DNA from 4 places in the Planifilum fulgidum genome. Region 1 is predicted to be linked to each of the others. Evidence: riboswitches for the same ligand, from Rfam matches in the RefSeq annotation. Region 1 holds a riboswitch; each other region holds the start of a gene.
What was found. Region 1 has a riboswitch for S-adenosylmethionine ahead of metH (methionine synthase). Riboswitches for the same ligand answer to the same signal wherever they lie in the genome.
Positions count from the first base shown of each region.

Region 2: linked by a shared signal. The riboswitch ahead of BM063_RS13215 (MetQ/NlpA family ABC transporter substrate-binding protein) and the one ahead of metH (methionine synthase) in region 1 are both predicted to bind S-adenosylmethionine.
Region 3: linked by a shared signal. The riboswitch ahead of BM063_RS05195 (methionine ABC transporter ATP-binding protein) and the one ahead of metH (methionine synthase) in region 1 are both predicted to bind S-adenosylmethionine.
Region 4: linked by a shared signal. The riboswitch ahead of BM063_RS05255 (homoserine dehydrogenase) and the one ahead of metH (methionine synthase) in region 1 are both predicted to bind S-adenosylmethionine.

Region 1 is NZ_FOOK01000019.1:8,661-16,580, reverse strand. It holds gene BM063_RS10990 (bifunctional homocysteine S-methyltransferase/methylenetetrahydrofolate reductase) at 1-511, opposite strand, end outside; gene metH (methionine synthase) at 644-4,093, opposite strand; SAM riboswitch class I at 4,163-4,273, opposite strand; gene BM063_RS10980 (VOC family protein) at 4,424-4,843, opposite strand; gene BM063_RS10975 (AIM24 family protein) at 4,915-5,631, opposite strand; gene BM063_RS10965 (dicarboxylate/amino acid:cation symporter) at 6,325-7,557, shown strand; gene BM063_RS10960 (ABC transporter permease) at 7,618-7,920, opposite strand, start outside.
Region 2 is NZ_FOOK01000026.1:32,217-40,136, forward strand. It holds gene gcvT (glycine cleavage system aminomethyltransferase GcvT) at 1-804, shown strand, start outside; gene gcvPA (aminomethyl-transferring glycine dehydrogenase subunit GcvPA) at 864-2,210, shown strand; gene gcvPB (aminomethyl-transferring glycine dehydrogenase subunit GcvPB) at 2,207-3,676, shown strand; gene BM063_RS13210 (ferritin-like domain-containing protein) at 3,819-4,274, opposite strand; SAM riboswitch class I at 5,045-5,159, shown strand; gene BM063_RS13215 (MetQ/NlpA family ABC transporter substrate-binding protein) at 5,304-6,116, shown strand; gene BM063_RS13220 (methionine ABC transporter ATP-binding protein) at 6,152-7,189, shown strand; gene BM063_RS13225 (methionine ABC transporter permease) at 7,167-7,835, shown strand.
Region 3 is NZ_FOOK01000006.1:83,331-91,250, reverse strand. It holds gene BM063_RS05205 (MetQ/NlpA family ABC transporter substrate-binding protein) at 190-984, opposite strand; gene BM063_RS05200 (methionine ABC transporter permease) at 1,030-1,686, opposite strand; gene BM063_RS05195 (methionine ABC transporter ATP-binding protein) at 1,679-2,659, opposite strand; SAM riboswitch class I at 2,733-2,845, opposite strand; gene BM063_RS05190 (ABC transporter permease) at 2,998-3,768, opposite strand; gene BM063_RS05185 (ABC transporter ATP-binding protein) at 3,765-4,691, opposite strand; gene BM063_RS17920 (FixH family protein) at 5,080-5,544, opposite strand; gene BM063_RS05170 (acyl-CoA synthetase) at 5,771-7,306, opposite strand; gene BM063_RS05165 (cell wall hydrolase) at 7,500-7,920, shown strand, end outside.
Region 4 is NZ_FOOK01000006.1:97,467-105,386, forward strand. It holds gene BM063_RS05240 (ZIP family metal transporter) at 93-1,211, shown strand; gene BM063_RS05245 (amidohydrolase) at 1,477-3,078, opposite strand; gene rlmD (23S rRNA (uracil(1939)-C(5))-methyltransferase RlmD) at 3,107-4,498, opposite strand; gene BM063_RS05255 (homoserine dehydrogenase) at 4,582-5,895, opposite strand; SAM riboswitch class I at 5,983-6,114, opposite strand; gene BM063_RS05260 (small, acid-soluble spore protein, alpha/beta type) at 6,280-6,567, opposite strand; gene BM063_RS05265 (superoxide dismutase) at 6,672-7,289, opposite strand; gene BM063_RS05270 (HAD family hydrolase) at 7,410-7,920, opposite strand, start outside.

The DNA.
Region 1 (7,920 bases):
TGAGGGGAGCCTCCGTCAGGGGACGAATCACCTCCACCGCCAGCAGCAGCTCCTCCAGGTCCAGAAAGGTTTCCAGCAGAATGGCGTCCGCTCCGGCATGGAGCAGGGCCGTCGCCTGCTCTTCGTACATGTCCCGGTATTCATCCTCGTCGTAGCGCGGGACCCGCCCCGCCAGGATCGAGCCGATCGCCCCCGCCACGAAGGCTTCCGTCCCCGCCACTTCCCGGGCCAGGGTGACGGCGGCGCGGTTGATCCGGGTCACTTTCCCCTCCAGGCCGTAACGGGCGAGCCGTTCCCGGTTGGCCCCGTAGGTGTTGGTTTCCAGAAACCGGGCTCCCGCCTCGAAGTACGCCCGGTGCACTTCCCGGATCAGGTCCGGCCGGGTCAGGCACAGTTCTTCATAGCAAAGACCGACCGGCACTCCCTGCTGGTACAAATAGGTGGCCATCGCCCCGTCCCCGACAAGCAGATGCTCCTTGAGGTGTTCCTTCAGACATCGCTTCTCCCCCACCGGTCTCCCCCCTCGTTTTTTTAAAGGTGTCCAGGCAGGAGCTGTGCCGCGACCTTTCCTTCACAGGCCAAAGCGTTCACAGCCCCCGGCCGCAGGCAAAGTGCGAATTCCGCATCTTTCGGGCGTCACAAATCACAACACGCTGAAATAACGGGCCTCGGGATGGGAAAAAACCATCGCCGACACCGACGCTTCCGGTTCCATCATGTACCCCTCCGTCAGCCGGACGCCGATCGCCTCCGGCTCCATCAGCCGGAACAGCTTTACCTGATCCTCCAGATCCGGGCAGGCGGGATAGCCGAAGGAAACGCGGATTCCCTGGTACCGGGCGGCGAACCGCTGTTTCATCGTCATTTCCGGCGGATCCGGAAATCCCCACCGTTCCCGCATGATCTGATGGAGCCGTTCGGCGAAGGCCTCCGCCAATTCCAGGGCCGCCGCCTGAAGCAGGTGGGACCGGAAGTAATCGCCGCGCTCCTTCCAACGCTCGGCCCGCTCCCGGATCCCCGCACCCGCCGTCACCACCAGGAAGCCCACCGCATCCATTTCCCCGGACCCGACCGGTCGGAGAAAGTCCGCCAGACAGAGGTACGGCTCCTTTTTCTGCCGGGGGAACGAAAACCGTTCCAGCACCCGCGCCGGCTCCCGGGGATCATAGATGAGGATGTCGTTCCCTTCCCCCTGGGCGGGGAAAAAGCGGTACATCCCCCGGGGCCGGATCCAGCCCTTTTCCTGGGCTTCCGAAAGGAAGGCGTCCACTTCTTCCTTCAGCCGGAGGGCTTTCCGGTCTCCCTTGGCAAGGAGCTTTTCCACGTCGCCCCGGAGGCCCAGGTGCTTGCCCAGAAGCATCTGTTCGTTCAGATAGGGGCGAAGATGATCGATGGAAACCTCCCGCAGGATGTGCCGCTCAAAATCCGGCGGTTCGAACACCGGGACGTCCCGCCGGACGGAAGAGCGTCCCTCCGCCCCGAAAGCGGTCGGGCCGCCGCTTCCTCCGCCGGTGCGCCCCGAGGCGCGCTCCCGCCTCCTCCCGAGCTCGCCCGCCAGCTTTAGCCGCTCCTCGCCGTCCATCAACCGGTTGGCAAGCTCCAAGCCCTCCATCGCGTCCTTGGCGTAGAGGACGATCCCGGAATATTCCGGGGCGATTTTCGTCTCCGTGAACTTGCGGGTGAGGGCGGCCCCGCCAACCAGGATGGGAACCTCGATGCCCGCCGCCTTCAGATCCTGGGCCGTCACCACCATCTGCTGGGCCGACTTGACCAGGAGTCCGGAGAGGCCGATGGCGTCCGGTTTCTCCCGGCGGCAGGCCTCGATCAACTGCTCCGGAGCCACCTTGATCCCGAGATTGACCACCTCGTAACCGTTGTTGGACAAGATGATGTCCACGAGATTTTTTCCGATGTCGTGGACATCCCCCTTCACCGTGGCCAGGAGAATCTTTCCCCTCGAATGGGTGTCCGCCTTTTCCATGTGGGGTTCCAGGAAGGATACGGCCGCCTTCATCACCTCGGCGCTCTGCAGCACCTCGGCGACGATCAATTGGTTGTCGTTGAAGAGGCGGCCCACCTCGTCCATCCCCTTCATCAACGGCCCGTTGATGATCTCCAGGGGATCGTACCGGCCCAGCGCCTCCTTCAGATCATCGAACAGCCCGTCCTTGGAACCCTCCACCACATACCGGGCCAACCGCTCCTCCAGGGGAAGGCGGTGCGCCGGCTCCGCCTTCTCCTCTTTCTTCCGCCGGTAGAATTGGGTGAATTCGCCTAATACCGCCTCGTAGTTTTCCCGGGTTGTCCCGAAAAGGAGCCTCTCGGCGAGCCGCACTTCCTCCGGGGGGATCGACGCGTAGCGCTTCAGCCTCTCCGTATTGACGATGGCATAATCCAACCCCGCCTTCGTGGCGTGGTAGAGAAAGACGGCGTTCAGCACCTCCCGGCCCGCGGGAGGCAAGCCGAAGGAAACGTTGGAAATGCCCAGGATGGTGGCGGAGCGGGGAAAAGCTTCTTTGATCAGCCGGATGGCCTCCACCGTCTCCCGGGCGGAGCCGATGTAGGCTTCGTCACCGGTTCCCACCGGAAACACCAAAGGATCGAAGATGATGTCCTCGGGCGCCACCTTGTATTTCTCCGTCAACAATTCGTAAGAACGGCGGGCCACCGCCAGTTTCCGCTCCCGATCGACGGCCATCCCCCCTTCGTCGATCGTCCCGACGACCACCGCCGCCCCATACCGGCGCAGGAGGGGAACCACCGCGGCGAAGCGCTCTTCCCCCTCTTCCAAATTGATCGAATTGATGATCGCCTTCCCCTGGGAATGGGTGAGGGCCCGTTCCACCACCGCCGGATCCGTGGAATCGATCATCAGGGGGACTTTCACCCTTTTCACCGCATGTTCGAGAAACCGTTCCATGTCTTCCAGCTCGTCCCGGTCCGGATCGGCCAGGCAGACGTCGATGATCTGGGCGCCGCCCTTCACCTGCCGGCGGGCGATCTCCGCCGCCTCCTCATACCGGCCGGCGGCGATCAGCTCCCGAAATTGGCGCGATCCGATCACGTTGGTCCGTTCGCCGACGAGGAGGGGGCGGCTCTTCTCCTCCAGGAAGACCGCCTCCACCCCCGAAACCCCCGGCGGATGGGATGAAACCGGCCGCCTGGGCCTCTTCCCCCGCAGGGCCTCCGCCAGGGCGCGGATGTGCCCCGGCGTCGTCCCGCAGCAGCCCCCGGCGATGTTGAGCCAACCGGCATCGGCGAAAGCGGCCATCTTCGCCGCCAGCGACGAAGGCGTCTCGTGATACCGCCCCTCTTCGTCCGGCAAACCCGCGTTGGGGTAACAACTGACCGCGCACCGGGCCAGCCCGGACAGGGTCCGGAGATGATCCCGCATGAACTCCGGACCGGTGGCGCAATTGAGGCCGACGGCCACCGGCCGCAAGTGCTCCACCGACAGATAAAAGGCTTCGATGTTTTGACCGGCCAGCATCGTTCCCATCGGTTCGATCGTCCCGGAAATGAGGAGGGGCACCTCCTTCCCCAATTCCTCGAAGGCCCGGCGAATCCCGATGCCCCCCGCCTTCACGTTGAGGGTGTCCTGGGCCGTCTCCAAAAGCAGCGCGTCCACGCCTCCCAGAAGCAATCCCCGGGCCTGCTCCCGGTAAGCGTCGACCAGCTGTTCAAAGGTGACGCCGCCGGTCAGGGAAAGGGTCTTGGTCGTCGGCCCCATCGCGCCCAGGACGAAGCGGGGCTGCTCCGGCGTCGACCACCGGCGGGCGGCATCCACCGCCAGCCGGGCCGCCCTCCGGTTGATCTCCTCCGCCCGCTCCCCGAGTCCGTACTCCTCCAGCACAATCCGCGTCGCCCCGAAGGTGTTGGTTTCGATCAGATCCGCCCCGGCCTCCAGGTAAGCCTCGTGAATCCTTCGGATCAGGTCCGGCCGGGTCAAATTGAGCGCCTCGTTGCATCCCTCCAGCGCCTCCCCGCCGAAATCGCCGGCGGAAAGTCCCGCCTGCTGGAGCATCGTGCCCATCGCGCCGTCCAGGATCAGGATTTTCTCCTCCATGCGTCGAACCAAGGGGTGCTTCTCCATCGGCCATCATCCTTTGCAAAAAAATAACCTTCCATCTCTGACGGATGAAAGGTTGGGCGAAGGTCCACACTCTCATCTCCCAGAGATAGACTCTCTGCAGGAATTGGCACCACATCGGAATCCCTTCCGATAGGTTGCCGGGCTTCATCGGGCCAGTCCCTCCGCCTCTCTCGATAAGAGCGCTCTCAAATATGAAGTTGTCCGTTCTCCCGAAGCGGGGCGCTTTCCTTCCCGCAGCTGTTTCTGTTCATGATAATCAATCGGGCCCGGGACTGTCAATACGCTGTCAAAATCGACGGGGCGGTTGTGGCAGGCGCCCTCACCCGGTTCTTATCCGCTCACCTCCTCCTGGAAAAGCATGATGAGGTTGCCGCAGGTGTCATCGATGACGGCTTGGTACCCCCCTTCGGTTTTGACGGGTTCCACGGCGAAGGTGACCCCCCGTTTCTTCAGCCGCTCGCACTCCTTCTGCAGATTCTCCACATAAAACACGGTGCAAGGGATTCCCGCCTCGTAGAGAGTTCTCTGGAACACCGCGGCGGCGGGCCGGCCGTTGATTTGGACGGCGGGATTCCAGTTCGGTTCCAGCAGCAATTCGAGATCGTCGGGCCCTTCGGGTGAAACCACCGTCAGCCACCGGGCCCCTCCCGCCGGAAGGTCCCGTTTCTTCACAAAGCCCAAAACCTCCGTGTAAAACCGAAGGGCCTTCTCCTGGTCGTCCACAAAAACGCTGGTCACTTTGATTCTCATCCATGATCCTCCCTTGCCGGGTTTGGCTCCACAGCCCCTTTCCATTATTCCCCCGTTCCGGCCGGCCGTTTTCACCGAACGTCCTTGGTGGGGGCGACCCACACCTCGCCGGTACCGGAAAAGTGATAAGTGAGGGAATCCTTTTCCTTGCCGGTCACACTGAGCTGGACGGCCCCCCGCCGCAGAAAGGCATAGGCGCCTTCCAGCTGCATTTTTTCCCCGGCCATGGGCAGGCACATGATCTCCTGCGGAGAAACGGGCAACCGGAGCACACAGGCGCCGGTGCCGGACAGTTTCACCTGCAGGAGTTCTTTCTCCTCTTTTTCGTCCGAAGCGGGAAGCTTGATCCGGACGGGGCTGACGCCGACCGTCGTGTCACAGGCGACAAACACGTCTTCGTCGACGACAATCTCCTCCCGCTCCAACCAGAGAAGCTGATAGTGATGATAGGACGGTTTCAGATAGATTTCGCCCTCCCCGCTGTAGACGGGAAGCATGAGGGGCTGCTTCACCAGCGATTCATTCGCCAAGATTCCGGTCATCGCCTTCCGCAGGATTTCGGAGGCGGTCCCTCCTTCCCCCGGTTTGGTCTTCACGGCGAGGTTTCCCTTGAAAAACTGGAGCGCCCCCTCCGCAGACCGGGCCTCCCCTTCATTCAGAACAATCCGAATTTGACGCAAAGGGGTCCCGCTTTTCTTCACTTCCTTGTACTCGAGGATCTCAAATCGGCTTCCCTCGATTCCCTCCATGAGATCGACGACAGCGAACAACCGGTCGTTGGAATACACGCTGTACAACGCTCTCAGTCCCCTTCCCCTGCACTGCTCCCCTCATCCACCTCCATTTTACCGGATGGACGGCGCCAAGACGACAAGCCGCGGCGCTTTTTTGCCGGATTTGAGAGGCGGAGGGCCATCAAACGTTTCCGCGCGGAAAGGATAAAAAAGGCCCCTTTCCGCCGGGCGGGCGCCGGAACCGGCGCTTGCCGAAAAGATGGCCGCCCGCCGCTTGCAAAAGGAGGCACGCCCCTAACGAAGGGGAGACACGCCTTCCGGGGCTCCCATCCAACCGCATCCCGGCGCATTCCCATCGCTCCCCCGCCACCCTGCCAATTACGGGTTGCTCGGTCGGCCGCACCCGGCCCGGCCGGATCGGCTTTGGGATGGCCTTCATCGGAATCTCCGGGATTTTCGCCTTCTCCCGCTTCATCCCGCCGGCCTGTCCCGCACCGGCGCGGAAAAAGCAGGGAAGCAAATCTCCGCCGGTCTGGTCATCCCGTCTCCCTTGCGGCACCGGAGGCCCGGAAGGCCCGACCCTGGCGGGAGATTCCCGACCGATCTTCCGGCCATCCTGTTCGGTTTCATCTTCCGCTTCCCGGACGAACGCCCTCCCGGGATGGGCTGTAAAAAACGGGATGAAACAAACGCGGTGCGCGGGCCGTTCTTCGGGTATGATTGAATGCGAAGGAGGAATCATCCGCGATGGCTTTCCTGCGTGCTTATCGATTTCCCCTCATCCTGCTGGCCGCCATCGCTCTGGGCAGCGTGATCGGCTTCGTCCTGGGGCCCAAATCGGCGGTGCTGAAACCCCTGGGGGATATTTTTCTGAACCTCATGTTCGTGATCGTGGTGCCTCTGGTGTTCGTCACCATCAGCAGTTCGATCGCCAACATGTCCAGCCTGAAGCGGCTGGGCAAAATCGTGGGCTGGATGCTCCTCATTTTTGTTGTCACCGGCGTCGTCTCTTCCCTGTTGATGCTGGGAGCCGTGAAAATGTTCAACCCGGCGGAGGGAGTGAACATCGCGCTGGAGGAGCCGGAAGAGCAGGCGGAGATCACCCTGGGCGAACAGCTGGTCCAGACGGTGACGGCTCCCGACTTCCGGGATCTCTTGTCCAAGGAACGAATGCTGGCGCTGATCCTGATGGCCGCCCTCTTCGGGATCGCAGTCAGTCAGGCGGGAGAAAAGGGGGAGATGGTGGCCCGGGGCTTGTCTGCCCTGTCCGAGGTGTTGATCAAGCTGGTGGGGATCATTCTGTGGTACGCCCCCATCGGCCTGGGCGCCTATTTCGCCGCGCTGGTGGGGGAATTCGGCCCGCAGCTGGTCGGTTCCTACGCCCGGGCGGTCGCCGTCTACTATCCGGTGGCCCTCTTGTATTTCATCGTTTTCTTCACCCTTTACGCCTTCCTGGCCGGAGGAGGAAAGGGCGTCCGCCGCTTCTGGAGCGTAATCCCCTCTCCGGCGGTGACGGCGCTGGCCACCGGCAGCAGCGTGGCCACCATCCCCGCCAACCTGACCGCCGCGGCCAAGCTGGGCATCAAAAAGGATGTAAGGGACGTGGTGATTCCGCTGGGTGCCACCATCCACATGGACGGCTCCTGCATCAGCGCCATCCTGAAAATCTCTTTTCTGTTCGGCCTGTTCAACATCCCCTTTGAGGGGATCGACACCTATTTAACCGCCATCCTGATCGCCGTCCTCAGCGGGGTCGTGATGTCCGGGGTGACCGGCGGCGGCTTCATCGGCGAAATGCTGATCGTCACCATGTACGGGTTCCCGGTCGAGGCCCTGCCCATCCTGGCCGTCATCGGAACCCTGGTCGATCCGCCGGCCACCATGGTCAACGCCTCCGGCGACACCGTGGCCAGCATGCTCATCTCCCGCTTCACCGAAGGAAAGGAATGGATGAAAAACGCCCTGAAGGAAAATGCGTAAAACCCCGCTTGAGAAAAAAGGCTTCGGAAAGGACGATTCCGAAGCCTTTGCTTTTTCCCGTCACGGCTTCATCCGACCGGCCAGCATCTTCCCCCCCTCCGCATCCCAGCGAAAGGTGACCACCGCCAGTACCAAAAACAGGACGGCGAACGCCAACAGAATCAGGATCGGCAGGACGATTCCCGACGCATCGCCTTCCAGCGAGTGGCGGAAAGCGTCCACAAAATGGGAAAAGGGCAAAAACCGACTCAGCTCCTGCAACCAGCGGGGCGATCCGTCCAGCGAATAAAAGGCTTCGCTGACAAAGAGCATCGGCAGGGAAAAGAGGTTGCAAATCATGCTCACCTGGGCTTCGTTTCCCGC
Region 2 (7,920 bases), on a different contig from region 1:
GATCTGTTGATCTACCGGGGGACGGATTCGTTCCTGCTGGTGCTCAACGCGGCGAACGTGGAAAAGGATGTGGAATGGATCGAGAAGCACGCCTCCGGCGAGGTGAGGGTCCGCAATCTGTCGAATCAGATGGCGCAGCTCGCCCTTCAGGGTCCGCTGGCCGAACGCGTCCTCGGCAAGCTGACGGATGCGGATCTTTCCTCCATCGGGTTTTTCCGTTTTCGGGACGACGTGAAGCTGGCCGGGACCGTGGCGATGGTGTCCCGAACCGGTTATACCGGTGAAGATGGCTTTGAAATCTATCTCAACCCGGAGGATGCCCCGAAGGTGTGGCGGGAAATCCTCGAAGCCGGGAAGGAGGAAGGGGTGCTTCCCTGCGGACTCGGGGCGAGGGACACCCTTCGCTTTGAAGCCTGCCTGCCCCTGTACGGAAGGGAGCTTTCCCCGAACATCACTCCCATCGAGGCGGGGCTCGGATTTGCCGTCAAACCGGAAAAGGGGGATTTCATCGGGCGCGATGTTCTGGCGGAACAGAAGGCGGAAGGCCCTCCGCGGAAGCTGGTGGGCCTTGAGATGATCGACCGCGGCATTCCCCGCACCCATTATCCGGTTTACGCCGGAGAGGAGAAAATCGGAGAGGTGACCACGGGAACCCAGTCTCCCACCCTGAAAAAGAGTGTGGGCCTGGCCCTGATCCGAGCGGAATACGCCGAGCCCGGAAATGAAGTGGAAGTGGAGATTCGTGGCAGGCGGCTCCGGGCCGCCGTCGTGAAAACCCCCTTTTACAGGCGGCCCAAAAAATAGATGCGGTGATAGAAAGCTTCAATAAATAGATGGGGAGTCCATCGCGGAGGAGGGATCCGATGAAATTTCGCTATCTGCCGATGACGGAAGAGGATCGGCGGGAAATGCTTTCCGCCATCGGCGTCGATTCCGTTGACGATCTGTTTGCGGACATTCCGGAAGGGGTGCGGTACCGCGGGCGCCTCAACCTTCCGGACGGACTGTCGGAGCCGGAGCTGGTCCGGCATATGCAGCGCCTCTCCCAGAAAAACACCACCTTTGATCAGGCGATTTGCTTCTTGGGGGCCGGCGCGTACGAGCACCACATTCCCAGCGTGGTGGATCACATCATTTCCCGTTCGGAGTTTTACACCGCTTATACGCCCTACCAGCCGGAAATCAGCCAAGGGGAATTGCAGGCCATCTTCGAATTCCAGACGATGATTTGCGAGCTGACCGGCATGGAGGTGGCCAACTCCTCCATGTACGACGGTCCCACGGCCCTGGCGGAAGCGGCCGGAGTGGCGGCGGCGGCGACGCGCAAGAAAAAGGTTCTCGTCTCCCGGACGGTCCATCCCGAAGCGCGGGCGGTTTTGCGCCTGCAGGCCAAGGGGCTGGGGCTTGTGGTGAAGGAGATTCCCCACAAAGAGGGGATCACCGACCTGTCCCTTCTGGAGGCGGAGGCGGCTGAGGATACGGCGGCGGTGATCCTGCAAAGCCCCAATTTCTTCGGAAACCTGGAGGATGTGTCTCGCGCCGAGCCGATCGCCCACCGGCACAAGGGGCTGCTGGTGGTCAGCACGAACCCGATTGCCCTCGGCCTGATCAAGCCGCCGGGTGCGTGCGGCGCGGATATCGTCGTCGGGGATGCGCAGCCCCTGGGCATCCCCGTCGGGTTCGGCGGCCCCCATTGCGGTTTCTTCGCCACCACCCGGGCGTTGATGCGTCGCATTCCGGGACGGATCGTGGGACAGACCACCGACGAGGAGGGCGTGCGGGGCTTCGTGTTGACGCTCCAGGCCCGGGAACAGCACATCCGCCGGGAAAAAGCCACTTCCAACATCTGCTCCAACCAGGCCCTCAATGCCCTGGCCGCGGCGGTGGCCATGTCGGCCCTGGGGAAACAAGGGATCCGGGACATGGCCCGGCTCAACCTGCAAAAGGCCCATTACGCCCGGAAGCGGCTGGCGCAGATCCCCAAGGTGCAGCCTTTGTTCGACCAACCTTTCTTCAACGAATTTGCGGTGAAGCTCTCCCGTCCGGTGGGGGAAGTGAACCGCGGGCTGCTTCAACAGGGGATCATCGGCGGCTACGACCTGGGGAGGGATTACCCGGAACTGGCCGGATCCATGCTGTTGGCCGTCACGGAAGTGCGGACCAGAGGCGAGATCGAGCAACTGGCCGAAGCATTGGAGGGATTGCTGTGAACCCGGGGAAAAAGTTGATTTTTGAGCTCAGCAAGCCGGGACGCGTCGCCTACAGTCTTCCGGAGCCGGATGTTCCTGCGATCGAACCGGAGGAGGTGCTCCCCGAGGAACTGCTTCGCGATGAGCCACCCGAGCTGCCGGAGGTGTCCGAACCGGACCTTGTGCGCCACTACATCGAACTGTCCCGCCGCAATTACGGGGTGGACAACGGTTTCTACCCCCTCGGCTCCTGCACGATGAAGTACAATCCCAAAGTGCACGAGGACGTGGCCCGGCTCCCCGGCTTTGCGCGGATCCATCCGTACCAGCCGGAGGAGACGGTTCAGGGCGCCCTGCAGCTGATGTATGAACTGCAGCAATATCTGGCGGAGATCACCGGGATGGACCGGGTCACCCTGCAGCCCGCCGCCGGCGCCCAGGGCGAGTGGACCGGCCTGATGATGATCCGGGCCTATCACGAAAGCCGCGGCGACACGGGGAGGAACAAGGTGATCGTTCCCGACTCGGCCCATGGAACCAACCCGGCCAGCGCCACCGTCGCCGGGTTTCAGACCGTCACCGTCCCCTCCGACGAAAGGGGACTCGTCGATGTGGAGGCGCTGCGGGCGGCGGTGGGGGAGGATACGGCGGCCCTCATGCTGACCAATCCCAACACCCTGGGGCTGTTTGAAAGGGAAATCCAGGAGATCGCCGATATCGTGCACCAGGCCGGCGGGCTCCTCTATTATGACGGGGCCAACGCCAACGCCATCCTGGGCATCGCCCGCCCCGGGGACATGGGGTTTGACGTGGTCCACCTCAACCTGCACAAAACCTTCACCACCCCCCACGGAGGGGGCGGTCCGGGTGCCGGGCCGGTGGGCGTCAAGAAGGAACTGGCTCCGTTCCTGCCCGTTCCCGTCGTGGAAAAGGGAGAAGACGGATATTATTTGAAGGAGGATCTGCCGCAATCCATCGGGCGGGTGAAGGGGTTTTACGGCAACTTCGGCATATTGGTACGGGCTTATGCCTACATCCGCACGATGGGGCCGGACGGCCTGCGCCGGGTGTCGGAAAACGCCGTCCTCAACGCCAACTATGTGATGCGGAAGCTGGCCCCGTACTTTGACCTGCCGTATCCGCAGCACTGCAAGCACGAGTTTGTGCTCTCGGGCAAGCGGCAGAAGAAGCTGGGCGTGCGGACCCTGGACATGGCCAAGCGGCTTCTGGATTTCGGCATCCATCCGCCGACGATCTACTTCCCGCTGATTGTCGAGGAATGCCTGATGATCGAGCCCACGGAGACGGAAAGCAAGGAAACCCTCGACCGCTTCATCGACGCGATGATCCAGATCGCCCGGGAAGCGGAGGAAAACCCGGAACGGGTTCAGGAGGCGCCCACCGCCACGGTGGTGAAGCGCCTGGACGAGGTGACCGCCGCCCGGAAACCGGTGTTGCGCTGGGAGAAGAACGAGAAGGCGCAGTGACCTTGTATTCTGATCGCAACAAGGGACCCCGACCGTTTTCGGTCGGGGTCCGGTGTTTTGAAGGCTTTTCGTCGTGCGATCTGCCCGGGCGGATCAATCCTGTCCGCCCGGCATCCCGCCCTGACCGGGATGGGCGGGATGTTTACGGATCTTTGCAGCACAATTTGGTCAGGAAATAGTTGAAAGTGACGGCGTGCTGCTGTTCATCCAGAGCGGCGCGCCTGAAGGTCCGCCGGATGTGGGGATCGAAGGCCCTGTCGGAGATGTCGAGGTAGAAATCCACCGTTTCCAGTTCATCCTCGATGGAAAACTTCAGTCCCTGCCGATAATTCTCGGGAAGGGATCCCTTCGTCACCATCGGCTTGTGTCCGGTGAGTTTTTTGTAGATCCTGAGAAACCGTTTGTAGTGCTTGATTTCATCCCTGCGGATTTCCCGTATGCTGGTCCGTTCCTTTTCCGTCGGCGCCAGCCGGGCCAACGCTTCGTAATAGCCGATGGCCTGATATTCCCCGTTGATCGCTTTCGCGATGTCGGCGATGAGCCGGTTGATCGGTTCCGAACTGCTGGAGTCGGTGCCGGGGCAATAAAAGGCATTCATCCGCGACCCTCCCAGGAAACTGAGGCTAAATGCTCATTTCACCATATGGTTGCGTGTCCCGATGGGTGCGCCCATTTTGGGGGAAAGCCCCTTCCGCCAAGGGGGGGTATGGAGGCAAGAAAAAAGACGCGGTTGTCGAGGCCGCCGTTGATGCGGCGCCGTCGGGAGGCAATCCCCTCCCCGTCGCCCTGGAGGCGGACGGTTTCGCGGGGTGGAGAGGCCGTGCGTTTCGGGATGAAGATCTCGCCGCCGGACCATCCGACCCCCGGCACCTGTCGCGGAAGCCATTGGAGCGCTTCTTGCGGGGCTTGTTTCGGCGAAGACGATCCATATGAAACGCATCGAAAATTCTCTCGTTTCGGATTTCTTCCCAGCGTCATTTGAGTGATGCGGGCATGATTCGCCTTGGGACCGCCTGTTTTCGGTCACAGCCAACAATGCAGCCGGAATGCCGGCAGGCCGAAGCGCCGGACTTTCACCAAAGGCGGCGATGAATAATCGGTTGACGATCGTGGTCAGGAGTCTCGATCATCCCGGCACTCTTGGTGCTGCAGCCGGGTTGCATCCCATATTGCAACCCATTGCCGGCTTGCATGCGCCGATCATGGCGGTCGTTAGAATCTCCCCTGTGTCTGCCATTGGGTCGGAAAGATATCCGGTCCCAGATGCACGTCCGGCTGACCGTTGAAAAAAGTTGACGCCGCGCCTCGGTTTTCCTATAATAAATCCAAACAATTCTTATGTGAATAACATGTGAATATGGCGCTGCGCTCTTATCCAGAGTAGGCGGAGGGACTGGCCCGATGAAGCCCGGCAACCTTCTTGCGCTGAGCGGGAAAGGTGCTAATTCCTGCAAAACGGTGAATCCGTTTTGAGAGATAAGAGAGGCGGGAAGAAGATGGTCGTTGCATGCCTCTCTGTCTTTCAGAGGGGCATTTTTCATGGTTTTTTCGGGTGCGACCCCCCGCCCGGGCGTTGTCATAATTCCTGTTATTCTCATCAAAATACTAAGAAAAGGATGGATGACCCGTGAGAAATTTCGTCCAGTCGGTACTGATCAGTGTCCTTTTGCTTGCGGCGGTCGGCTGCGGCACCGATGCCGATGCCGGAAAACCGTTGGACGCGCATCGGTTGGTGGTCGGGGTTACGGCAGGTCCCCATGAACAGATCATGGAAAAGGTCAAAGAGGTGGCGGCCAAGGACGGATTGGACATCGACATCAAGGTGTTCAACGATTATCCGATGGTGAACATCGCCCTTGCGGAGGGGGAACTCGATGTCAATTCCTTTCAGCATGAGCCCTACCTGGAGCAAATGAAAAAGGACAAGAATCTGGACCTGGTGGCGGTTGCCGATACCGTCAACTTTCCGATGGGGATTTACTCCAACAGGATCAAGGACTTGAAGCAGCTGAAAAAAGGAGACAAAATCGGTCTGCCCAATGACCCGACCAACGGGACGCGCGCGCTGCTCCTGTTTGAACAGGCCGGGCTGATCAAGTTAAAGAAAGGCATCGGCATCCAAGCGACGGTGAAAGACATCGTGGAAAACCCGTTGGACCTGGAGTTGGTCGAACTGGAGGCGGCGCAGATTCCCCGCCAGCTGGATGAATTTGCCGCCGCCGCGATCAATACCAACTTTGCCGTCGAACACGGTTTGTTGCCCACCCGCGACGCCATTTTTATGGAGCCGAAGGATTCCCCCTGGGTGAATGTGCTGGCGGTGCGGACGGAGAACAAGGATGATCCGGTGATCCAGAAGCTGATCAAGGCCTACCATTCGGAAGAGGTGAAGCGTTTCGTGGAAGAGACCTTTAAAGGTTCCGTGGTTCCTTCCTGGTAACCGGAAAAATGCCGCTCTTGAAAAGGGGGAGGACGATGATCCGGCTGATCAACGTGTCAAAAACCTTTGTCACAAAAAAGGGGAAAGTGGAGGCACTCAAAAATGTTTCCCTCGAACTGAAAAAGGGGGAGATCTTCGGCGTGATCGGGCACAGCGGGGCCGGGAAGAGCACGTTGATCCGCTGCATTAATTTGCTGGAGCGTCCCACGTCCGGAACGGTGCTGTGGAACGGGGTTGATTTGATGTCTCTGTCGCCCAAACAGCTGAGGGATGCCCGGCGGAAGATCGGGATGATCTTCCAGGGGTTTCACCTGCTGAAAACGGCAACGGTTTATGAAAATATTGCGATTCCACTGAAACTTTCGGGAGTGTCGAAGAAGAACATCAAGGAGCGGGTGGAAAAATATTTGGATGTCGTCGGATTGAAGGACAAGCGCGATGATTATCCGAGCCAGTTGTCGGGCGGACAGAAACAGCGGGTGGCGATTGCCAGGGCGCTGGCGCATGAGCCGGAGGTGCTGCTGTGCGATGAAGCGACAAGCGCCCTGGACCCGGAAACCACCGATGCGATCCTTGAACTGCTGTTGAAGATCAATGAGGAATTCGGGATCACCATCCTCCTGATCACCCATGAAATGAACGTGATTCAAAAAATCTGCGATCGCGTCGCGGTCATGGAAAAGGGTCAAATCGTCGAATCCGGTCCGGTCCTGAAAATCTTCACTTCCCCGGTCCATGAGACGACGAGAAAATTCGTCAACAGCCTGTTCCATGTCCAATTACCCCAGGCGCCGTCTGATCGACGGTACGAAACCGGGAGGCTCGTCTCCCTGTTCGTCCGCTTCCCCGTCGGAGAGACCGTCTTGACGCAGGTGGGCAAGAGGTTTAACGTGTTTCCCCATATCCTTTCGGGGGGTATTCTTCACCTCAGGGAAGGAACCCTGGGCAGGTGGGTGGTTCACTTTACAGGGGATGAGAAGGAAATTGAACAAGCGATGCTCTTTTTGCAAAACCAGGGGGTTCGGATCGAAGGAGTGAATGGGCGTGAAGATTTCAATCGGCGGATTTCTTGACCGATGGGGGGACACCCTTTGGGAAGCGACGCTGCAGACGTTTCAAATGGTGGGCATCTCCCTGTTCTTCTCCGTTGTCATCGGACTGCCTTTGGGAGTGCTGTTGGTTTTGACCCGTCCGGGGAAAAGTTGGTCCAATCCGCTCCTTTACCAGATTCTCAATTTGATCATCAATATGATCCGTTCCGTTCCCTTTATCATTCTCCTCTTTTTCATCTTGCCGTTTACGAAATGGGTTGCGGGTACCACCATCGGGGTCAGAGGAGTGATCGTTCCCCTCGTCGTTTACACCGCTCCCTATATCGCCCGATTGATGGAGCAAGCGCTCTTCCAGGTGGATCGCGGAGTGATCGAGGCCTACGAAGCGATGGGGATCCGGACCAGAGACATCATCTGGCACGTGATGATTCGCGAGGCGAGGCCTTCCATCGTTTTGGGCCTGACCATCGCCACCATCGGTTTGATCGGAGCCACAGCCATGGCGGGATTGGTCGGCGGAGGAGGACTGGGGGATTTGGCATACCGTTTTGGACATCTGCGATATCAGGCGGACGTCATGTATTTCACCGTGGGATTGTTGATCCTGCTGGTTCAAGGATTGCAAACCCTCGGAAACCGGCTTGCGGATAAATTGAAAAAGGATTGAGCCCTTCGGCTTCCGTCGCAAAAGGCTCTTTCTCCCTGGGGGGAGATTCTCCCTGGGGGGAGATCTTTTTTTGTACGCAAGGGTT
Region 3 (7,920 bases), on a different contig from region 1:
GTCCCGGGTCCAGTGCTGAAAACCCTGCGCCTCGTGCGCAGGGTGGAAACAGATTTCGGCATGGGCATCGGGGGGGTTGCCGGGCGGTTCCTGCTTTTGCGGGCGCCGGGACGAAAAATCGCCCCCTCATCCATTTTGTCGGTGGCTTGTAATCAATAACCCCCGCGCCTTGTGCGCGGGGGTTTTCATTCAGAAGGCCGGAACGACGGCGCCGTCGTATTTTTCCTCAATGAACTTTTTCACTTCCGGAGAGGTGAGAGCTTCGGCCAGCTTTTGGATGGCCGGATCCTTTTCATTGCCTTTCTTGACGGCCAACACGTTCACATAGGGGGAATTCTTGTCCTCGATGAACAGGGAATCCTTCAGCGGATTCAGCTTGGCCTGAAGGGCGTAGTTGGTGTTGATGACCGCCACGTCCACCTGATCCAGGACCCTCGGCAGGATGGCCGGTTCCAGCGCCTTGAATTTCAGCTTTTTCGGGTTGGACCGGATGTTTTTGAGGGTTTTGTCCCCTTCGCGGTTGTCCAGTTTAATCAGCCCTTGCTGATCCAGCAACAGCAGGACCCGGGTCATTTCACTGGTGGCGTTGGGGAGGGCGACCGTCGCGCCGTCGGGGATCTCCTCTTTGGATTTGTATTTTTTGGAGTAGGCTCCCATCGGTTCGATGTGCACGCCCGTCACCTTGACCAGGTGCCATCCCTGTTCCTTGTTGGTGGATTCCATCCAGGGGATGTGCTGGAAGTAGTTGGCGTCCAGTTCCCCTTCTTCCACCGCTTTATTGGGCAGAACGTAATCCTGGAAGACGCGCACCTCCAGCTGGATGCCCTCTTTTTCCAGCGTCGGTTTGATGTGGTTCAGGATTTCGGCATGGGGCACCTGCGTGGCCCCCACGTGGAGCGTCGTTTTTTCCTGGCTGCCTCCGCCGCATGCGGCCGTTGCCAGCAGCAGAGCGAGCGAGAGCAGTCCGAGCCACCATTTTTTCATGATTCGATGCCTCCTTTTCCGGATAAGTCGGTTGACGGATCGGGTTTATCGTTTGTCGACGCGTCGCGCCAGCCGGTCGCCGCCCCACTGCACCAGCTGCACGAAGAGGACGAGCAACAGGCCGCAGGCGTACAGCATCTGGTCGTTGAAGGACTGGAAGCCGAAGCGGTATGCGGCGTCGCCCAGGCCGCCGCCGCCCACGATCCCCGCCATCGCCGAAAAGCTGATCAGGGAGACGCAGGTGACGGTCAGGCCGGAGATGATCGCCGGCTTGGCCTCCGGCAACAGCACCTTTCGGACGATCTGCATCCGGGTGGCCCCCATGGCCAAGGCCGCTTCGATCACGCCCCGGTCGATTTCCCGGATGGCGGTTTCCACCATGCGCGCATAAAAGGGGGCGGCCCCTGCGATCAGGGGAATCGTGGCCGCCGTCGGCCCGAGGGTGGTTCCCACCAGCAGTTTGGACAGGGGAAAGAGGAAGAGAACCAGCACGATGAAGGGAACCGCCCGGAACAGGTTGACAACCACGCCCAAAAGGCGCTGAAGCGCCACATTTTCCCAAAGATGGCCCTTGTCGGTGATGACCAGCAGCACGCCCAGGGGGATGCCGATCAGGGCCGAGAAGAAGGTGGAGATGGCCACCATGTATATCGTTTCCCCGGTTGCCTGCCACAACAATTGGGTGTCCAGTTGATCAAACATGGGGGATCACCTCGCGGTGTTCATCCTGCTTCAGGGCTGCTACCGCTTCTTGGACCGCGTCCTTCGGCCCGCCGATCCGCAGCGTCACATGGTCTCCGCTTTCCGCGGCATCGGGCAGGATGGTGGCGGTCACGCCCCGCTTGACCCGTTCCGCCAGAAGGCCCCACAAAAGGTCCAGCTTGCGCGAAGGAATCCGGATCAAGGCGGTGTGCCGTTCGGCGTTTTCTTTTTCGGCGATCAGGGATTCCACAAATTGCCGGGTCACCGGGTGCTTCGGCTCGCGGAACAGGGCCTCCACTTCGCCCTGCTCCACGATCTTTCCGTCTTCCATGACGGCCATGCGCTGGCAGAGCCGTTTGACGACGCTCATTTCGTGGGTGATGACCACCATGGTGATGCCGGTGTCCCGGTGGATCTCCTTGAGCAGCTCCAGGATGGAAGCGGTGGTTTCGGGGTCCAGGGCCGACGTCGCTTCATCGCAAAGCAGCACGGTCGGATCGTTGGCCAAGGCCCGGGCGATCCCGACCCGCTGTTTCTGTCCGCCGGACAGTTGAGCGGGATAAGCGTTGGCCCGGTGGGTGAGCCCCACCCGTTCCAGCAGGGTGTCCACCTTTTCCCGGATCTCCCGTTTCGGCTTTCCGGCCAGCTCCAGGGGGAAGGCCACGTTTTCCCAGACGGTGCGCGACCAGAGCAGGTGGAAGTGCTGAAAGATCATGCCGATTTTCTTTCGCGCTTCCCTCAGCTGGCGCTCGCTGCTTTCGGAGATGGGGATTCCGTCCACCGTCACCCGGCCCGACGTAGGCTTCTCCAGGCCGTTGAGCAGGCGCAGGAGCGTGCTCTTTCCGGCGCCGCTGTGGCCGACGATGCCGAAGATCTCCCCGCGTTTGATTTCCAGATGAATATCCTTGAGGGCAACCACGTCTCCGTCCTTCGGAGAGCGGTACACTTTGCTCACATGATCCAGTACGATCATCGATTTCACCACCCGTTGACGAAAAAATCCCTTCCTGCCAGAGCAGAAAGGGATCTTATATCTAAAATCGCCTCTCTCATCTGCCAGAACCGTTGGGCTCTGCAGGAATTGGCACCATTTCCGCGTATGGCCGCGGACGGTTGCCGGGTTTCATCGGGCCAGTCCCTCCACCTCTCTGGATAAGAGCGCGCGGAATCACCGTATGAAATTGTCATGAAACATCCTACTACGGCGCCCTCGGCGTGTCAACAGCGCCGCGTTATTCCAAAATATACAAACTGTTTTGATTGGATGGGCCGACAAATCTTATCGGAAAAGTTTTAATGCGACCGGCTGCCTCAGGTCAGGACATCCCGTTTGGCAAAGGACCACCAGGCGATCAGGTGAAACAGCGCAAAATGGATGACGAGCACCAGCAGGGAGTGAGCGAGGGACATGCCCGGAAAAGGCGGGGAGTGGCCGTAGAAATAGGGCGAAAGATCCAGATTGGCAAACAGCAGGTATTTTCCCCAGCTGATTCCCCATATTTTCAATAATTCCGATAGAAATCCACCGGAAAAAAAGAGAAAAATGGACAGCCCGACGGACAGGGTGCTGCTGCGGGATGCGGCGGACAGCATGAAGGCGAGGGAGGCGGTCACGAGGACTTCCACCCCATACAGTCCGTAGCGCGCAAATAGTTGTTTCAGGGCTTCCAGGGCGTCACCCAATCCCGTCCAGCGGAAGAAGACCGCTCCGAACAGCAGCGAAGCCAGCAGGAGGACGGCCATGCAGGCCAAAAGGAAGGTGACGACCGCCGCAAATTTGGACAGCAGGATGCGGGTCCGGCTCACGGGACGGATGAGCAGCAATTTCGCCGTTCCCCAGGAGAACTCGCTGGAGATGATATCTCCCGCGACGACCAGGGTGAACAATTGGACGATGAACAGCAGGTGGGTGCAACCCTCGGCGAATTCCCACATGTCCACCGGGGCGCCGGAGACCAAGATCAATCGCTGACCGATCGCCAACAGGCAGACCGCCAGGATCAGCAGCGCCCACATGACCAGGGTCCGCGTCCGGTCCATGATTTTCATCTGTTCGTTTCGGATCAGCCTTCCCAGGATCACGGCGCATCCCCTTCCGTCAATTCCAGGAATCGTTCTTCCAGCGACTGTTCCAGCCGTCGGATGGCGTACACCCGAACGCCGGCCTCGATCAACCGCCGGTTCAGCTCCGCGGTTTCCTCCCGCCGCAGCCTTATCTCAAAACCGCCGGGGCATTCTTTCCACTCGCGGTTTAAGCCCAGTTGAAGCAGTACCGACGGGACCGGATCCGTCCGATCCACCTCGAAGCGGGTTCGGAGTTCCTCGGAATCCCGCCGGAGAATTTCGCTCATCCGCCGGACTTCGATCAGTTTTCCACCCCGGAGGATGGCCACCCGGTCGCACATCAGCTGCATCTCCGAAAGCAAATGGCTGGACACGACCACCGCCGTCCGTTCCTTCTCGGCCAGACGGCGCAGATAATCCCGCAGTTCGCGAATGCCCGCGGGATCCAGCCCGTTGGTGGGCTCGTCCAGGATGAGCAGGGCGGGACGGTGCAGAATCGCCTGGGCCACCCCCAGGCGCTGGCGCATCCCCAGAGAATAGGTTTTGACCGGATCGTGGATGGCCTCCTCCAGTTTCACCAGGGAAATGACTTCCCGGATCCGCTTTTCGCCCACCCCCGGAACCATCCGGGCAAAGTGGAGCAAATTCTTGTATCCCGTCAGGAACGGGTAAAACTCCGGATTTTCCACGATGGCTCCCACATGCTTCATGGCCTGTTCAAACTGGGATCGCACGCATTTTCCCCGAATCCGGATCTCCCCCCGGGTGGGGGCGACGAGGCCCGTCATCAGCCGGATCAGCGTGGTTTTTCCGGCGCCGTTGGGCCCCAGAATTCCCATGACTTCTCCCGGGTACACCTTCAGCGAAACGGAATCGATGATTCGCCGCCGGCCGATCTCTTTGCTCACATCGCGGATTTCCAACACAGGGCTGTTTATCATGACGACCTCCGTGGACGCGGCGTTCTCCGAACTCGACGTCGAATCCGGTTCCCATCTTCATTGTACGCGTTGATTCGACGAAAAAAAGGGAAACACTCCCGACAGAGCGTCCCCGTTTGCCGGTTCCCCGGAAGAAAAAAGCCCTCCGCGGCGGGAAGGCACAGGGTTGGTCAGGCGGTTTTTGCCGAGTCCTGCTGCATAAAGACGGAGCGGAAAACGCCTCCCGCCCCCGGACTTTGAGGTTTGTCAGCGTCCCGGCCTCCCGCCTGTGAAAAAGCGGTCCGCGATGGAGCGGAGGGCCGATTCGGGCCTCGGTTTCGCCTTTCCGCCGGCCGTCAGCGGTTTTCCGGCGGATGTAAAGAAAAACCCCCTTTGTTCCACGGGGGCATCATTGGACGACCAGGGTTTCGGCGGGTTCCATCACATGGCTTCCCCTCGCCGTCACATGGTACATCACCTTGTATTCCCCGGGTTCCGGGAAGGTCTTTTTGATGGAATACACCCCGTCTCCCGTTTTTTCCGCGTCGATCATTTCATGATCGTCCTTGGGCGCTCCCTTTTTCCAGATTTCGAACTGCACTTCGTCCGCGTCGTTGACCGGTTCTCCCTCATGGGTGACGGTGATTTGGATTAAGACTTCCTTTCCGGCCTTCGCGTCCTCGGGCAGATCCATCTTCACCTTCGGGGCGGAGGGAGCATTTTTTCCGGCGTCATGTTCGGAGTGGCCTTCCTGATGCTCCGAAGCGGCGCCGCTTTGTTCCGGTTTTCCCTCGTCCGGAGAGGTTCCGCAGGCGGCCGCCGCGAAGGCGAGGAGGGCGATCATCAACAGGGCCGGCATTCGAATCCATTGCATGGATATCAGTCCTTTCCCTCTGTGATATCGCATCCGTCAAAACGGCGGTCGATGTTGGATGCCAGGTTGTCCCGGAATGCATGCGTCCAGTCAATCTCATTATATCCCCCCTCTTTTGCGGCAAGGATGAACTTTGCGTGAATGTTTGTCTTCCTCGCCAAACGCGTAAAAAGCCCTCCCCAGAGGAGGGCTTTGAACACGGTATGGGTCCGGTGCGACCGCCTTCTTACGTACCGGTTTCGGAAAACTGTTCCCGGAGCTTCCGCTTCAGGATCTTGCCGGAGGCGTTGCGGGGCAGGTCCTCGACGAAGTGCACCTTTTTCGGCACCTTGAAGGGGGCCAGCCGCTCCCTGGACCACTGAATGATCTCCTCTTCGCTGGCCCGGGCGCCTTCCTTCAGCACGACGACGGCGGTGACCGCTTCGATCCATTTGGGGTCGGGCGTGGCGACGACGGCCACCTCCTTGACCGCGGGATGCGTGTAGATGGCCTCTTCCACCTCCCGGGAGGCGACCAGCACGCCGCCGGTGTTGATCACATCCTTTTTGCGGTCCACGATGGTGATGTATCCCTCTTCATCGACCCGGGCCAGGTCTCCCGAGTGGAACCAGCCTCCCGCAAAGGCTTCCGCCGTTTCCTCCGGCTTGTCCCAGTATCCGATGCACAATTGCGGGGAGCGGTAGACCACTTCACCGATTTCGCCGGGGGAGACGTCTTCCATATTGTCGTCGACCACGCGCATCTCCACGAAGAGGACCGGTTTTCCCGCCGAATCGGGGCGGGCTTCATGCTCCTCCGGGCGCAGGACCGTGGCGAGAGGGGCGATCTCCGATTGGCCGAAGCAGTTGTAGACGCTCAGCCGGGGCAGGGCTTCCTTCAGTTTTTTCAAGACGGGCACGGGCATGATGGAGGCGCCGTAATATCCCTTCGTCAAACTGGTCAGATCCCTCCGGTTGAAATCGGGATGGTTGAGGAGGCTGATCCAGAAGGTCGGGGGGGCGAAAAAGCTGTTGATTTTCTCCTCCGAAATGATCCGGAGCACCTCCTGGGCGTCGGGAATTTCCAACAGGCGGTTGGTGGCTCCCAGCATCAGGTAGGGCATCAGGAACACGTGCATCTGCGCCGAGTGGTAGAGGGGAAGGGCGTGGAGCGGGCGGTCCGCCGGCGAAAAATCCAGGGCGGTGATGCAGCTGATGTATTCGTGCACCAGGGCCCGGTGGGTCATCATCGCCCCCTTGGGCGCGGACGTGGTTCCGGAGGTGTAGAGCAACTGGACCAAATCCGTGTCCCGGACCTCCACCTCGGGAGGAAGGGCGCTTCCTTCTTCGGCCAGCCGCATCACGTCGAACTTTCGGCCGTCCCGGAGCGTGCCGAAGATTTCGACGACGGTCGCTCCCTTCACCGCCTCCACCCTGTCCGCCAGGTCCGGATCGTGGAAAAGGGCCCGGCTGCCCGATTGGTTCAGGATGTAGGAGAGTTCATCCCCGGCCAGGGTGAAGTTGATCGGCACGTGCACCAGCCCCGCCTTGGCGGTGGCCAGCCACAGCAGCATATAGGCGTCGGAGTTTCGGCCGAAGGCCGCGACCCGATCCCCTTTTTTCAGTCCCGCCTCGATCAGATGGCGAGCCAGTCGGTTGCTGGCTTCCTCCAGATGGCGGTATGTCCACTGGCGGTCGCCGAAGAGGAGGGCGACCTTGTCCGGATGACGGCGGGCGGCGCGGCGGATCAGATCGGCCACGGTGTTCCGATGGATGATATCCACGCTTCTTTCACTCCTTTCCGGAGGCGGCAGTGTTTTTTCGCCATTGTGAAAAGAGGAAAAAGGGATTAAGGGACATTTCGACCTGTCCGGCCGAAAATCCTTTGGAAATATTTGAATTTTCTTTCCCAAGAGGCGGAGATTCCGGTTCTTTTTCATTTTTTCCGCACATAAGATGGTTCCGGGGTGATAGGGGATGGCCGTGGTTCGGACAAACAGCGAGGAGATCAAGCTGTTGGCCCGGCTGATGCGGGCCGAGGCCGAAGGGGACGGCCCGCTGGGCATGTTGATGGTGGGAAACGTCGGGGTGAACCGGGTGATCGCCGATTGTCTCGATTTCAAGCCGATTCGCACGATCCGCCAGATGGTGTTCCAGTCGCCGGGAGGGTTTGAGGCGGTGCAAAAATCGTACTTTTATCAGCGGGCCCGAGAGCAGGACATTCGTTTGGCGCAGAGGGCGGTGAACGGGGAACGCCATCATCCCGCCTCCAACGCCCTTTGGTTTTTCCGGCCGGCGGGCGAGTGCCCCCCCACCTGGTTCAACCAGACCCACAGCGGGCGGTATAAAAGCCATTGCTTTTACATTCCCGATTATGCCGCCTGTCCGAGAGTCTACT
Region 4 (7,920 bases), on a different contig from region 1:
CTAAACAAACCCTTCCTTGCGAAAGGGCCTCTTAAGGATGCGGAGGGGAACGCTCCCTGCATGCTGGTGACGATCAAAAGGAGGCGAAGCGGATGGCGGTTTGGGGATGGGTGGCGGTCGCCGCCCTGGGATACCTTCTCGGCGGATGTGCGATCGGGTGGAAAAAACACTGGTCTGAGCGGGGTCTTCAGGCGCTCTTGGCCGTCAGCACCGGGGTGTTGCTGGCGGTGGCCATCCTGGGAATGCTTCCCCACGGATTGGCCGAATCGCCAAACGGAATCCCCTGGGTTCTCGCGGGGTTGCTTGCCGCCTGCGGGCTGCAGCGATGGCTCGGGAAAAGAAAACAGGAGAAGGCGGCCCATTCTCCGGGGGCGATGTGGGGAGCCTTGACCGGGATGGGAATCCACGCCTTTTTCGAAGGGGTGGCCCTGGGAGTCGGGTTCCACGCCGACGCCCGCCTGGGACTGGCGGTGTTGTCCGCCTTGGTGTTGCACAAAATTCCGGAGGGGGTGGCGATCGCCTCCCTCGCGGTGGCCGACGGAAGGAGAAAAAAAGCGATGGCGGCCGTCGGAATCCTGGCCGCCAGCACCGCCCTGGGAACCGGGGCGGCGCTCGCCGCGGCGGAAATCTCGGCGGCGGGCATTCCGCTCTTGTTTTCCGCGGGAATCCTGCTCTATATCGCGGGCACCGAATTGTGGCCGGCGGTCAACCGAAAACGCGGATGGGGCGGCCTGGTGTGGCTCTTGTCCGGCATCCTGCTGTACGGACTTTTGGGTTGGGGAAGCGAACTCCTCGCGCCGGCGGATGCCCATTCCCACACGCACCACGCGGTTTCTCCCCCTTCCGGGGCTTCCTCTTCCCATGATTCCCATCACCACGCACCGCTGGAGGTCCCCGGGGGATTGCCGGTGCCATCCGTTGAAATGAAGGTGGAGCCGGATGCGAAGGGAGGGTGGAACATCCACCTGTCCACTTCCCATTTCCGGTTTGCCCCGGAACGGGTCAACGGGCCGCACCGTCCGGGGGAGGGGCACGCCCACCTTTACGTGGACGATCGGAAAATCGCCCGCCTGTACGCCCCCTGGTTCCACCTGGATTCGCTCCCCCCGGGAACCCACACCCTGCGGGTGGAGCTGAACAGCAACGATCACCGGCCCCTGACGCACCGGGGAAAGATCATCGAAGACACCGTCACCCTCTCGGTTCGGTAAAATTAAGCAGGAAGCGGTACACCCCGCTTCCCCTCACGCCACTTCGTCCCTGGCGACAGCGCCCGTACCGGGCGCATCAAAACAAAAGGCCGTCCCGAGACGGAACGGTTTCAGGCTTTTGGCAGAGTATCAAGAGGGAAGCGATTTTTCGTCTCGGCTCCACGCAGTAGCGAGTCGCTCAACGAAAAATCGCTTCCCGATTCCCATGCTTCGAGATTTGTCAGCAGTCTCAAATCGCCATCAAAGGGTGCGGCCTTGCTTATGCTTACCCCTCATAACCGATCCGCCCGTTGACCAGAGTCAGCACCACCCGGGCCTTCAGGAGATCCTCCGGATCGGTCTCCAACGGATTGCGGTCGAAAACGGTCACGTCGGCCCATTTGCCGATGGAAAGGGTTCCCCGCTCCCTTTCCTCCCCCGCGGCGAAGGCGCTCCCCTTGGTGAAGAGGGTCAGCGCCTCCCGCGGGGTGAGCCGTTCTCCGGGAAAATAACCTTCCGGGGGCCCCTCTCCTCCGGGCGGGCGGCGGGTGACGGCCGCATGAATCCCCAGCAGGGGGTTCATCGGTTCGATCGGTGCGTCGCTGCCCCCGGCACAGACCAATCCCTCCCGCAGCATCGTTTTGAAGGCGTAGGCGCAGGGCGAAAGCTCCGGCCCCAATCGATCCATCACCCAGGGGAAATCCCCGGCGACGAACCGGGGCTGGACATCCAGCACCACCGGCAGCCTTTTCAGCCGTTCGATGAGGTCCCGCCTCAGCACCGAGGCGTGGATCAGCCGGTCGGGCAGGCGCCCCTTCCCCGCGGGTAGCGTCTCCAACACCCGGATGACCCGCTCCGCCGCCAGGTCCCCGATCGCGTGAACGGCGACGGGATATCCCAGCCGGCGGGCCCCTGCCGCCAGTTCCATCATCTCCTCCCGGGAGTGGACGGCCATGCCCGTCCGGCCCGGGTCATCGCGGTAGGGCCGGCTGAGAAGAGCGGTGCGCCCGCCCAGCGAGCCGTCGGCGAAGATCTTGACTCCCCCGACGGTTACCCACTCGTCGCCGTCCCCCGCCCAGAGGCCCAGTTCCTCCGCCTCCCCCAGATGGGGATGGTAGATCAAGTGGTGGGTGCGAAAGGGGATCCCTTCCGCGGCCAGCTCACGATAAATCCGGAGGGTGTCGGAAAGGCTTCCCACTTCGCGCAAATCGTCGATATGGGCCCCCGTCAATCCGAGGGAAAGGGCATATCTTGCGGCCTGACGGATCATCTCCTTCAACTGGGCGAAAGCGGGACGGGGCTGGGCATCGAAAAAGGGGCGGGAAGCCTCTTCATAAATCAAACCGTTCAGCTTGCCCGAAGCGTCGCGCCCGTAAGCCCCCCGCGGCGGATCCGGGGCATCCTCGGCCACTTTCGCCGCCCGAAAGGCCGCCGAATTGGCCAGATGGACATGGTGACACACCCGGGTCAGCAGTACCGGATGGCGGGGTGCGATTTCATCCAGCTCCTCCCGGGTGGGAATCATCCTTTCCCGGAACCGGTTCTCATCCCAATTGGACCCCAGGATCCATTTTCCCGGAGGGGTCTTTGCGACCCGCTCCCGGAGCAGACGAAGCATCTCCTCCTTGGAACGGGCGCGGGAAAAGTCGATCAACAGGAACTTCCGCCCGAACATGGCCAGGTGGAGGTGGCTGTCCACCAGGCCGGGCACGGCAAATCCTCCCTGAAGATCGATCCGGCGGACACCGGCGCGTCCGTGTTGCAGTTCCACCTCTTCGCGATCCCCGGCGGCGACGATGCGCCCCTTTTCCACATAAAGGGCTTCCGCCTCCGGACGTTCCGCATCCAGTGTGAAGATCCGTCCGCCCGTCAACAGCACCCTCTCCATCGCGCATCTCCTCTCCTTCCGCATCCGGTCATTCCCTTTCCCCGTCCCGCTCCAGGGTGCAAACCGCTTCCACGTGGGAGGTCTGCGGAAACATGTCCACCGGGACGATCCGGCGGATCCGGTATCCCCCCTCGAGGAGGCGGGCGCAATCCTTGGCCAGGGTGGAGGGATTGCAGGAAACATAGATCAACCGGGGCACCTTCGCCCGGATCAGGGCGTCGATCAGACCTCCCCCCAGTCCGGTCCGGGGAGGGTCCACGATCACCACATCCGGCCGAAATCCCTCCGACACCCGTCGGGGAAGCCATTCTTCGGCGCGTCCGACATGATATTCCGCGTTGTGGATCCCGTTTCGGCGGGCGTTTTCCCGGGCGTTCCGGACGGCTTCGGGAACCGTGTCCATCCCGATCACCCGGCGCGCCTCCGGAGCCAGCCACAGGCCGATCGCCCCCACGCCGCAGTAGGCATCCACCACGATCTCCCGGCCCGTGAGGGACGCCGCCCGTTTCACCTCGTCGTACAGTTTGACCGTCTGCTCCGGGTTCAGCTGAAAAAAGGCGGGGGCGGAAAGGGCGTACGTTCGCCCGTCCAGCACTTCGCGGATCGCCTCCGCCCCCCACAGCACCCGGCTTCGCTCCCCCCACACCGCGGAAGTCCTCCGGGGATTGACATTGAGAACGATGCTGGCCAGCCGGGGCAGACATTCCCTCAGCCGTTTCACCAGACGCTCCTCCCGGGGAAGAGCGGGGGTGCGGCTGATCAGCACCAATTGAACCTCCCCCGTTTGAAGGCCGATCCGCGCCACAAGGTGGCGGAGGGAGCCGGTGTGTTTCCGCTCATCGTATATCGGGATGTCCAGCTCCTCCACCACCCGGCGGGCCGCCTCCAGCGTCCGGTTCACTTCCGGATGCTGGATCGGACAATCCCCCGTTTCGATCAGCCGGTGGGATCTTGCGGAAAACATGCCCATTTTCACGCGGCCGTCGATCCGCTTCAGCGGCAATTGCGCCTTGTTCCGGTACCGCCAGGGATCGTCCATTCCCACCGTGGGGGCGATGGGGAGATCCTTCAGGCCGGTGTAACGGAAAAAGGCCTCCTCCACAAGCTCCCTCTTCAATTGAAGCTGAAAGGGATAGTCGATGTGCTGCAGCTGACACCCCCCGCATGCCTCGTAGACGGGGCACGGAGGTTTCCTCCGGCGGGGAGAGGGTTTGAGGACGCGAAGGAGGCGGGCCCGGGCATACTGCCGCTCCTCTTCGAACACCCTGGCCAACACCGTCTCTCCGGGAATCGCCCCCTCGACGAACACCACCTTTTTTTGAAAGTATCCGATCCCTTCCCCGTTGATCCCCATCCGGCGGATCGGAAGGCGGATCACCCGCCCTTCGGCCAGTCGCGCAGATTGTTCGGCTTTGTTCATCTTTTCCGTTCCCTTCCCTGCCGTTTTCCCGCAAAAAAAGCCTGTGCGGCCATCATACCACACAGGCAGTCCCTTTTCCCACCTCACTGAGCCGAACTGATTTTTTCCTCCCGTTCTTCGCCGACGGGCTCCGGCATCCCCAGCAGGGGGCGAAAGACGACCCTTTCCGCCTCCAACCCCAGTTCCTCCGTCAATTTCTCCTCCAGGGACGGATCCCAGCGGCGCAAAATCAACGCCAGCGCGCCCCGTTCGGCCCCCGGCAGCCAGGCGACATCCACGGCCGAGGTCCCGAACCGTTTCAACCGCTCCTTCACTTGGTGAGAGATGTCGGAGCCGAGGCGGTCCTTCGTCTCGATGAAGGCGAAGCGGGCTCCCCCCTCCTCCCAGACGGGGAGAACCAGGGGTCGTCGGTAGGGAAGCGGCCGGGGAAGGGGGAGGCGGAACAGGTTGCAAAGGTCCTCCACCATGGCGCTGGCGGTGGGTTGCTCTCCCGCCCCCTGTCCGACCAGCGTCACGTCCTGAACCGTGTCCGCTTCGACATGGATGGCATTGTAGACGCCGTTGATGCCGGCCAAGGGATGGGACAGGGGGACCAGGGTGGGCCCCACCTGCAGGGCGACGGGCCCTTCTTCCCCGAACTGCTCCGCCTTGGCCAGCAGTTTGATCTTGTACCCCAACCGGTGGGCCAACTCCAACTCCTCGGGGGAAATGTCGGTGATGCCCCGCCGGGCGATCTCGTCGACGGACACCACGGCCCCGAAGGCGAGACGGCTGAGAATCGCCAGTTTGTGGGCGGCATCCAATCCTTCCACATCGGCGGTGGGATCGGCCTCCGCATAGCCCCGCCGCTGGGCCTCCGCCAGCACTTCCTCAAAGGGGCGCTGGTGTTCCCCCATCTGCGTCAAAATGAAGTTGGTGGTTCCGTTCAAGATTCCGGATACGCGCATGATCCGGTTCGCCTTCAGAAAATGCTGCAGGGTCCCCAGCACCGGAATCCCGCCGCCGACACTGGCTTCATACAAAAGCTGAACCCCGTGCTCCCGGGCCAGTTTCTCCAATTCCGCGCCGTGTTTGGCGATCAGTTCCTTGTTGGCCGTCACCACGTGGCATCGGGTGCGGATGGCCCGTTCGATGTAAGTTCGGGCAGGTTCCACCCCGCCCATCGCTTCCATGACCACGTCGACCCCTGTCGCCATGATCTCCTCGAACCGGGTAGTGAGCAGGTGCTGCACTCCGTCCACTTTTCGCTTCTTGTTCGGATCGCGAACCAGGATGTGCTTCACTTCGAACAGGAGTCCGGTTCGGCGCGCAATCACATCCTGATTGCTCTGGAGCATTTTGTACACGCCGGTTCCCACGGTCCCCAGTCCCAACAGGGCCACATCGATCCGGTCCACTCCGCTTCCCTCCCTGTGCACATTGGATAAAATGAAAACCCTCTTCGAATAAGAAGAGGGTATGTAGCCGCATCATCCATACCCCGCTCCTTATCTCTCAGCGCCCCCGGCACTGCAGGAATTGGCACCTTTGCCCCGTTCAAGGCGCCACCCCGAGGGGTGACGGGGCAAGGTTGCCGGGCTTCATCGGGCCAGTCCCTCCGCCTCTCTGGATAACGAGTCGGGTCAAGCTATGCAATTTAATTAGTCCTTATTATCGTACAACGTTCCCCCTTTGTCAAATCTTTTTTTTGTCCAAAACGATTTTTTCTATTTGAACGGTTCCGCCTCCTTTTCGCAGGCGGCGTGCAAGGAAACGGCCCGGATGCCGGGCCGTCGAAAACCTCAGGGGCGCCTCTGGCGAGCCAGCGCTTCCTCCGCTCTTTTCACCATCTCCTTCACCATGCGGCCGCCGATGGCACCGCCGATTTTGCCGGCCTCGGCGGCGGTCAGATCGCCGTTGTCTTCCGGTTTCAAGGGTACGCCCAACCGGCGGGCCACTTCGAACTTGACCTGTTCGGGATGTATCGGGCCCGTTCCCAGCTCCCGGCTCATCACCTGAGCCTTCAGCCGCTCCATTTCTCCGCGGGCCCGGGGCACCAGCAGCCGGTTGCGGCGACGCCTGCGCGCCATCTCACCACCCCCTGGGCTTAGTGTGTCCAGCCTCCGGGCTCTCTTACACCGGCACAAAAAAACCTCCGGCCGAAACCGGAGGTCAAGGGCCCGGGATTTTCCCCTCATCCGCGGGCGTTCAGGTAGCGTTTGTTCACTTCTTCCCAGTTCACCACATTCCACCAGGCCTTCACATAATCGGGCCGCTTGTTTTGGTATTTCAGGTAATAGGCATGCTCCCAAACGTCGAGGCCCAAAATCGGTTGGTCGCCGTCCATCAGCGGGTTGTCCTGGTTCGGGGTGCTGGTTACGGCCAGTTTCCCGTCGGATTTCACAACCAGCCAGGCCCAGCCGCTGCCGAAGCGGGTGAGGGCCGCCTTGGTGAATTCCTCCTGGAACTTTTCGAAGCTGCCGAAGGTTTGGTTGATCGCGTCGGCCAGCTCCCCGGTCGGTTGACCGCCGCCGTTGGGGCTCATGATTTGCCAGAAGAGGGTGTGGTTATAGTGGCCGCCCCCGTTGTTGCGAACCGCGGTGCGGATCGATTCCGGCACCTCGTTGAGGTTGCGCAACAGATCTTCCAGCGATTTTTCGGCCAAAGCGGAATGACCTTCCAGCGCGGCGTTCAGGTTGTTCACGTAGGTGGCATGGTGACGGCCGTGATGGATCTCCATCGTCCGGGCATCGATGTGCGGTTCCAGCGCATTGGCGGGATAAGGCAGCGCGGGCAATTCAAACTTTGCCATACACGTGATCCCTCCGTTATGTAGATTTGGTTCAACAGGATGGCCTGCTGCAAAGTGTCCAATCACCTATTATTATGACCCAAAATCCGGGATATGGTCAATTTTTTTTCGCGGAAAGTTTCAGAAGATCGCATCCGGCAACCGGGTCACGTCCTCCAGGATGTAATCGGCGCCCAATTCCTCAAATTTCGGCCTCGCCTTTTCCCCGGTCAATCCCGTCAAGGTGGCGGCGAAACGGCATCCCATCCGGCGCGCCGCCAACAGATCGGCGACGGAATCGCCGACGATCAGCACCTCTTCGGCCCCCGGAAGCGGAAAATCGGCGTCAAGACACGCTTCATCCGGCGCCTTCAGGCCCAAATAGCCCTTCACATAGGTGAAGGGATGCGGCTTGCCCAGCGGAGCCCGATCGGGGTGGGACTCCTCCGCCCGAACCACCTCGCTGGCGGTGACGATCCGTTCCGGTTCGAAGGCATCCAGCAAACCCAGCGACCGGAGGGGCACCTCCGTCTCCAGGCGGGGGCGTCCCGTCCCGATCCCCAGGACGATGCCCCGGTCGCGCAGGCGGCGCAATGTCCTTTGGATCGCCTCCTTCGGGGCCAGGGGAATCTCCTGGTGAAGAAACCCCGGC